Regions from separate parts of the Streptomyces rapamycinicus NRRL 5491 genome, predicted to be linked through region 3. Evidence: riboswitches for the same ligand, from Rfam matches in the RefSeq annotation. Region 3 holds a riboswitch; each other region holds the start of a gene.
What was found. A riboswitch is a leader RNA that binds a small molecule or an ion and turns the genes downstream of it on or off. The one in region 3 is predicted to bind cobalamin.
Positions count from the first base shown of each region.

Region 1 (2,254 bases), 5.9 Mb from region 3:
GTCCTTGAACGTCATCCAGCCGTTGCCGGTCTGCGCGAGGGTGCGCATCATCCGGGCGTACAGCTGGCGCGCCGGGACCTGCTTGACGGCCTTCCCCTCGGCCTCGGCCCGGCGGTACGCGGCGTCGAACTCCTCGCCCCACAGGTCCACCAGATCGGGCGCGTCGGCCGGGGAGAACAGCGACCAGTCGGCGTCCGCCTCGACCCGGCGCATGAACTCGTCAGGGATCCAGTGGGCGATGTTGAGGTTGTGGGTGCGGCGGGCGTCCTCGCCGGTGTTGTCCCGCAGCTCCAGGAACTCCTCGAGGTCCGCGTGCCAGGTCTCCAGGTAGACACAGGCCGCGCCCTTGCGCCGGCCACCCTGGTTGACGGCTGCCACCGAGGCGTCGAGCGTGCGCAGGAACGGCACGATGCCGTTGGAGTGCCCGTTGGTGCCCCGGATAAGAGAACCGCGCGCCCGGATGCGGGAGTAGGACAGGCCGATGCCGCCCGCGTGCTTCGACAGCCGCGCCACCTGGTGGTAGCGGTTGTAGATCGAGTCCAGCTCGTCCAGCGGGGAGTCCAGCAGATAGCAGGACGACATCTGCGGATGCCGGGTGCCGGAGTTGAACAGCGTGGGGGAGCTGGGCAGATACGACAGCGTGCTGGTCAGCCGGTAGAGCTCGGCGACGTCGTCCAGCGCCCGCTCCGAGTGGTCCTCGGCGAGCCCGCAGGCCACGCGCAGCAGGAAGTGCTGCGGGGTTTCGATCACCTGACGGGTGATGGGGTGGCGGAGCAGATAGCGGCTGTAGAGGGTGCGCAGCCCGAAGTAGCCGAAGCGGTTGTCGGCGCCGTCGGCCAGCGCCCGCTCCACCAGCGCGTCCAGCCGCTCGGCGTGGGTGGCGGCGAACTCCGCGGTGGAGTCGGCGAGCAGGCCCTCGCGGTGGCCCACCCGGACGGAGGCCGAGAAGGAGACCGCGCCCTGCCCGGCCGCCTCCTCCGTGATGGTCAGCGCCAGCAGCCGCGCCGCGAGCCGCGAGTACTCCGGCTCCTCGGCGATCAGCCCGGCCGCCGCCTCGGTCGCGAGCGCACGCAACTCCGCCTCGTCCGAGCCGGGATGACGGCCGCGCAGGGCGGCGGCCGCGACCTTGCCGGGGTCGGTGGCGGGAAGGTCGGCGGTGAGTCCGGTAAGAGTCCGTAGCAGGGCGGTCCCGGGCGCGTCGTCCGCTGCCTGAGAAGCCGCCTGCGCTGAAACCGGATCGGCGGGCGCGATGGTCACTGGGGTGCTCTCCCTCGCTCGGCCGGGCCGCGAGGGTGGTGCGATGGGCGCGTACGGACATGCCGTTGCCGCACTCCTCGTACGTCAGGCACACCACGCAGCGTCCATCGGCCCAACCCTCGAGGCCGGGGGACGTGTTCACAGGGCCGTCGGCAGGTGCTCGGACTCACGGGCACGCCGAATTGAGCGCACACGTACACCGTTGCGGGACAGTTCCGGATTCCCACCGGATTCCCCTGCGGCGACAGCGAGGACGAGCATACATCTTGTGTTGGCCGACGCACGCACCCCCATATCTTGTGTCGGAGCTGCGGAGTTTCGCATGAATGTGCTAATGCGTTCCGAAGGTGGCCCGCGACCTGGGGCGTGCGGCGCGGGGTGTCAAAGCTCCACGGTGAAGGCCCATAGGGTGAAGTCCGTCCCCGGCAGGGGCGCCCAGTCGCGCTCGGGGGCACGGGTGAAGCCCAGCCGCTCGTACAGGCGGTGGGCGGCGGTCATCGAGTGCTGGCTGCTGATCACTATTCGCCGCAGACCCAGTGCGCGGGCCCGGTCCAGACAGGCTCGCACGAGCGCCTCGGCGGCGCCGCGTCGGCGCGACTCGGGGCGGACGACCAGCATCCGGAACTCGCCCTCGCCGGGTCGGGCCAGCTCCGCGTACGCCCCGCCATGCACGGCGAACGCCACGGCGCCCAGCACCTCGTCGCTCGTCGTGTCCGCCGCGACCAGCACTTCGGACTCGGCGGCCCGGCGGCGGGCGTCGCGCAGGGTGGCGAGATAAGGATCACTGTCCCCGAAGTCCAGGAGCCCGTCCCCCAGATACACCTGTGCGGTGAGCTCTCCGATTCCGTCCAGCTCCTCGTCCCGCGCGCGCCTGATCGTGATGTCCATGCCCGTAGTCTGCCGCAGGCCACTGACAGCCGGGTGACAGCCGGGTCGCCGTGCGCGGGGTGTGGGTCCTCGGCGTCACTGGGTGACGGCGGTGATCACTCCGGTGGAG
Region 1 covers NZ_CP085193.1:4,409,547-4,411,800, reverse strand. Annotated here, with positions in the region: gene LIV37_RS18000 (ribonucleoside-diphosphate reductase subunit alpha) at 1-1,257, opposite strand, end outside; cobalamin riboswitch at 1,392-1,518, opposite strand; gene LIV37_RS17995 (GNAT family N-acetyltransferase) at 1,639-2,145, opposite strand; gene LIV37_RS17990 (DUF7196 family protein) at 2,221-2,254, opposite strand, start outside.
Region 1: it holds a riboswitch for cobalamin, as region 3 does, so the genes downstream of both, LIV37_RS18000 (ribonucleoside-diphosphate reductase subunit alpha) here and LIV37_RS42745 (ABC transporter substrate-binding protein) in region 3, are expected to answer to the same signal.

Region 2 (2,254 bases), 1.4 Mb from region 3:
CTCCCACATCGGTTTCGCGCTGTCCACCACCCAGGTCTGCTCCGGCGCCGTCATGGGCGCGGGTGTCGGCCGTAAGGGCGCCGTGGTGCGCTGGTCGACCGCGGGCCGGATGGTGGTCGCCTGGGTGCTGACCCTGCCGGCCGCCGGTCTGGTGGCGGGCGCCGCCGCGCTCCTGGCCGACCAGGGGAACGCGGGAATCACGGCGGTGGCCGTGCTCGCCGTCCTGGCCTGCGGGGCGATCTGGATGCTGTCGCGCCGCAAGCCCGTGGACCACACCAACGTCAACGAGGTCGGCACCCAGGAGCCGGTGGGCGCCGTCACGGCCGCCCTGCGGTCCGTGGCCCCGCCGCCCGCCGGTGCGTCGAGCGCCGCCCCCGGGGACACCACCCCGGAGAGCACGCCCGAGCAGCCCCCCACCCCCGCCGTCGCGAGCAGCACCACCCGCTAAGGAGCCAGGAAACATGAGCATCGACTGGGCGGCACTCGGCCAGGTCTTCGGCATCAGCCTCGCGGTGACGGTCGCCATGGTGGGCGTCTTCACCCTGGGCATCGTCGGCACCTCCCGTAAGACGGCGCCGGAGCAGGGCGGTACGGCCGCCGCCGTGCCCGGGGGCGCCATGGGCGCCTCCCCGCTCGCCCGCACCGGCGCGTACGCCTGCTTCGCGGTGTGCGCCGGGGTCGTGGCGTACGGCATCTATCTGATCGTCGCCTGAGGACCCCGCTTCCTTTCGTCGTATAAGGGCCCCGCTTCCCCGAACGACCCACCGGCCGCCGGATGGTGGCGCTGACCAGCGCCGACCGTCCGGCGGCCGTTCTGTGAGGGGCGGTGGTCTGTGGGGCTCGGCACACTCGGGCGTCATGGGTCATATGCGAGTTGACGGCCATTCGCGGCCCATGGTGGACTTCCCGAGCCAAACGGCGGCAGGAGAGGAAGCCGGTGAGAATCCGGCGCGGTCCCGCCACTGTCACCGGGGAGCACCCTCCCATCGCCTGTATGGGGTCACGGCTCGTCCGTACGGTTCGTCGCGTACGCGGGGCTGGAAGACCGGGAGGGCCGCGGATCCGGGAGCCAGGAGACTCTCACCGCCGGTCACGTCGAACCAGGGCGAGGACCCTGAGTGAGGACATACCGCCATGCCCGGCATCGCCACGCCGCCAGCCCTCCCTGTCCGATTCGGCTCTTCCGGCCCCACTGGCCCCTCTGGTCCCTCTGGTCCCGTATCGCCGCGCCGAGGCGTGACGGCGGCCTGACGGATGCGTGCCGACCACGCCTCGTTCGCGTGCGGCGCCGCCCTCGGCTTCCTCGGCGACCTCGCCACGGGTGATCCGCGCCGCGGCCATCCGGTGGCCGCGTTCGGGCGCGCCGCCGCGGCCGCCGAGCGCCGGCTGTGGCGCGACCACCGGGGTTACGGGGCCCTGCACACCGCGTTGTGCGCGGGCGGCGCGGCCGCCGGTGCCGCGCTGCTGAGCCGCGCCGTACGGGGCCTTGACGGCCGCCGTGGCGCGGAGGTCGCGCTGACCGCCGCCGCCACCTGGGCCGTGCTGGGCGGCACGAGCCTGGGCCGTGAGGCACGGGCCGTCGGCGGGGCGCTGGCCGCCGGGGACCTCGAGGTCGCCCGGGAGCGGCTGCCGCATCTGTGCGGCCGCGATCCGCAGGCGCTGGACGGGCCGCAGATAGCCCGCGCGGTCGTCGAATCGGTGGCCGAGAACACCTCCGACGCGGTCGTGGGCGCGCTGGTGTGGGGCGCCGTGGGCGGAGTGCCGGGGCTCATAGGTTTCCGCGCCGTCAACACCCTGGACGCCATGGTGGGCCACAAGTCGCCGCGCTACCGGCGGTTCGGCTGGGCGGCGGCCCGGCTGGACGATGTGGCCGGCTGGCCCGGTGCGCGCCTTACGGCGGCCCTGGCGACGCTCGCGGGCCCCGATCCGCGCGGTGCGTGGCGCGCCTGGCGGCGCGACGGCCGGCGCCATCCGAGCCCCAACGCGGGCCCCGTGGAGGCGTCCTTCGCGGGTGCGCTCGGCGTCCGGCTGGGCGGCACCCTCGCGTACGGCGGCCGGGTCGAGCACCGGCCGGTGCTCAACTCCGGCGGGCGGCCGGTGGAGTCGGCCGACATCGAGCGGGCGATACGGCTGTCGCGGCGCGTCGGCGTCCTGGCGCTCGGGTTGTCCATAGTGGCCCGGCCGGTCCTGAGGACGATGACGGGGCGGCCCCGGGCCTTGGGAAGGGGCGGCGGATGAGTGGGATACGCGGTAA
Region 2 covers NZ_CP085193.1:8,920,897-8,923,150, reverse strand. Annotated here, with positions in the region: gene LIV37_RS37540 (inorganic phosphate transporter) at 1-448, shown strand, start outside; gene LIV37_RS37535 (hypothetical protein) at 462-713, shown strand; cobalamin riboswitch at 882-1,099, shown strand; gene LIV37_RS37530 (cobalamin biosynthesis protein) at 1,255-2,238, shown strand; gene LIV37_RS37525 (cobyric acid synthase) at 2,235-2,254, shown strand, end outside.
Region 2: it holds a riboswitch for cobalamin, as region 3 does, so the genes downstream of both, LIV37_RS37530 (cobalamin biosynthesis protein) here and LIV37_RS42745 (ABC transporter substrate-binding protein) in region 3, are expected to answer to the same signal.

Region 3 (2,254 bases):
GGGCGGTGGAGCTGGCCGACTCGGTGTCGATGGCGGCGCTGCTGCTCCTGGAACGGCTCAGCCCGCTGGAGCGGGCGGTGTTCGTGCTGCGGGAGGTGTTCGGCTTCGGGTTCGACGAGATCGCCGCGGCGGTGGGGCGGTCGGAGGCGGCGTGCCGGCAGCTGCTGGTGCGGGCGCGGCGCCACATGCGGGCCGGACGGCCTCGGTTCACGGCGGACCGGGAGGAGCGGCGGGAGCTGGCCACACGGTTCTTCGACGCGCTGAAGGACGGCGATGTGGGCGGGCTGCGGAAGCTGCTGGCCGCCGATGTGCGGCTGGTCGGAGACGGTGGCGGCAAGGCCCCGCAGCTGGCCAGGGCCGTCATGGGCGCGGAGAACGTGGCGCGGTTGCTGGGCGGTGTCTTCCCCTGGCTGCTGCGGATCGATGTGTCGTTGGAGCCGTGCGAGGTCAACGGCCAGCCCGGCGCGATCCTCCGCGACCGGGACGGCAGGGTGCTCCACACGCTGGCCCTCGATGTGCTCGACGGGCGGATCCAGACCATCCGCACGGTGATCAACCCCGACAAGCTCGGCCACCTCGGGCCGGTCGGCGACGCCTGGGCCGTGGACCGTGAGGTGAAGCGGGCCCGCAGGCGGCCGAACCGACCGCGGGACGTGGCCGCTCGACGCTCTTGGTAGTCTCGGGGAGCCAGTCGTGCCACATCCGAGGCCAGGGAATCCGGTGCGAATCCGGAACTGACGCGCAGCGGTGAGGGGGACGGGCGGGGCATGTGACACCACTGGGAGGAGTCCGTGACGGCCGAGGGGCCGTCGCGAACGAGCACCGGGAAGGGGCCCCGTCCGGACGAGCCCGAGTCCGAAGACCTGCTGGCACCTCCGCGCCCGGCGCGCGGAGGACGTCCGTAGGCCAGGCTCCGCGAACGAGCCCCGACCACCGAGGCTGCCCGTGCTCCGTTCCGCCCGCCGTACCGCGGCGCTCCTGCTCGCCCCCGCCCTTCTGCTCACCGCGTGCGGTGGCTCCGGCCATGACGACGCGGACCCCGGAAGGGCCGCCGGTTCGGGCTATCCGCGCACGATCGACAACTGCGGCCACAAGGTCACCTTGAAGTCCGCCCCGAAGCGGGCCCTGTCGCTCAACCAGGGCACCACGGAGATCCTGCTCTCGCTCGGCCTCGCCGACCGCATGGCCGCCACCGCCACCTGGACCGATCCGGTGATGAAGGGCCTGGAGAAGGCCAATGCCAGGGTGGAGCGTCTGGCCGACAACGCGCCGTCCTTCGAGAAGTCCCTGGACGCCGAACCCGACTTCGTCACCGCCTCGTTCGTCTCCACCCTCGGCAAGGGCGGCGTGGCCACCCGCGAGCAGTTCGAGAAGCTGGGCGTGCCCACGTATGTCTCGCCGTCCGACTGCGCGGCGGGCAGGGACACCGAAAGCGGTGGCGACGGCGCCCGCGGCAAGCCCCTCACGCTTGATGTGGTGTACGGCGAAATACGCGACCTGGCCCACGCGTTCGGTGTCGACGAGCGCGGTGAGAAGCTCGTCGCGCGGCTGCGGGAGCGCGTCCGCAAGGCCACGGACGGAGTGGACGCCTCCGGTGTCTCCCTCATGTACTGGTTCGCCAACTCCCAGTCGCCCTACCTCGCCGGCTGCTGTGGCGCGCCGGGTGCCATCACCCGGGCCGTAGGGGCGGAGAACGCCTTCTCCGACACCCACGACGAGTGGCCGCAGATCAACTGGGAGACCGTGGCCGACCGCGACCCGGACGTCATCGTCCTCGGCGACCTCACGCGCAAGCAGCAGACCGCGGAGACCGCCAGGGCGAAGATGCGCTTCCTCGAGACCAACGCCGCCACCCGCAACCTCACCGCAGTGAAGAAGAAGCGGTACATCCTGCTGAGCGGGCAGGCCATGAACCCGTCCCTCCGTACGGTCGAAGGGGTGGAACAGGTCGCCGCCGGGCTGCGCGACTTCGGGCTCGCCAAGTGAGCACCCGTCGAGTGAGCACCCGACACCCGGGCATCCACCGTGTGAGCGCCCGCCTCCTGCTGCTGATCGCGGGAGGGCCGGCCGCGCTGCTCGCGTCGGTCGCGTTCGCCGTGACCATCGGCCCGGCCGACATCTCCACCGCCGACGTATGGGCGGCGGTCACCGCCCATCTCGGCCTGGGGAAGAGCACCTTGCCGCCGCTCCGGGACGGCATCGTGTGGAACCTGCGCATGCCGCGCACACTGCTCGCCGCGGTGTGCGGGGCGGG
Region 3 covers NZ_CP085193.1:10,309,065-10,311,318, forward strand. Annotated here, with positions in the region: gene LIV37_RS42740 (RNA polymerase sigma-70 factor) at 1-677, shown strand, start outside; cobalamin riboswitch at 672-885, shown strand; gene LIV37_RS42745 (ABC transporter substrate-binding protein) at 946-1,986, shown strand; gene LIV37_RS42750 (FecCD family ABC transporter permease) at 2,028-2,254, shown strand, end outside.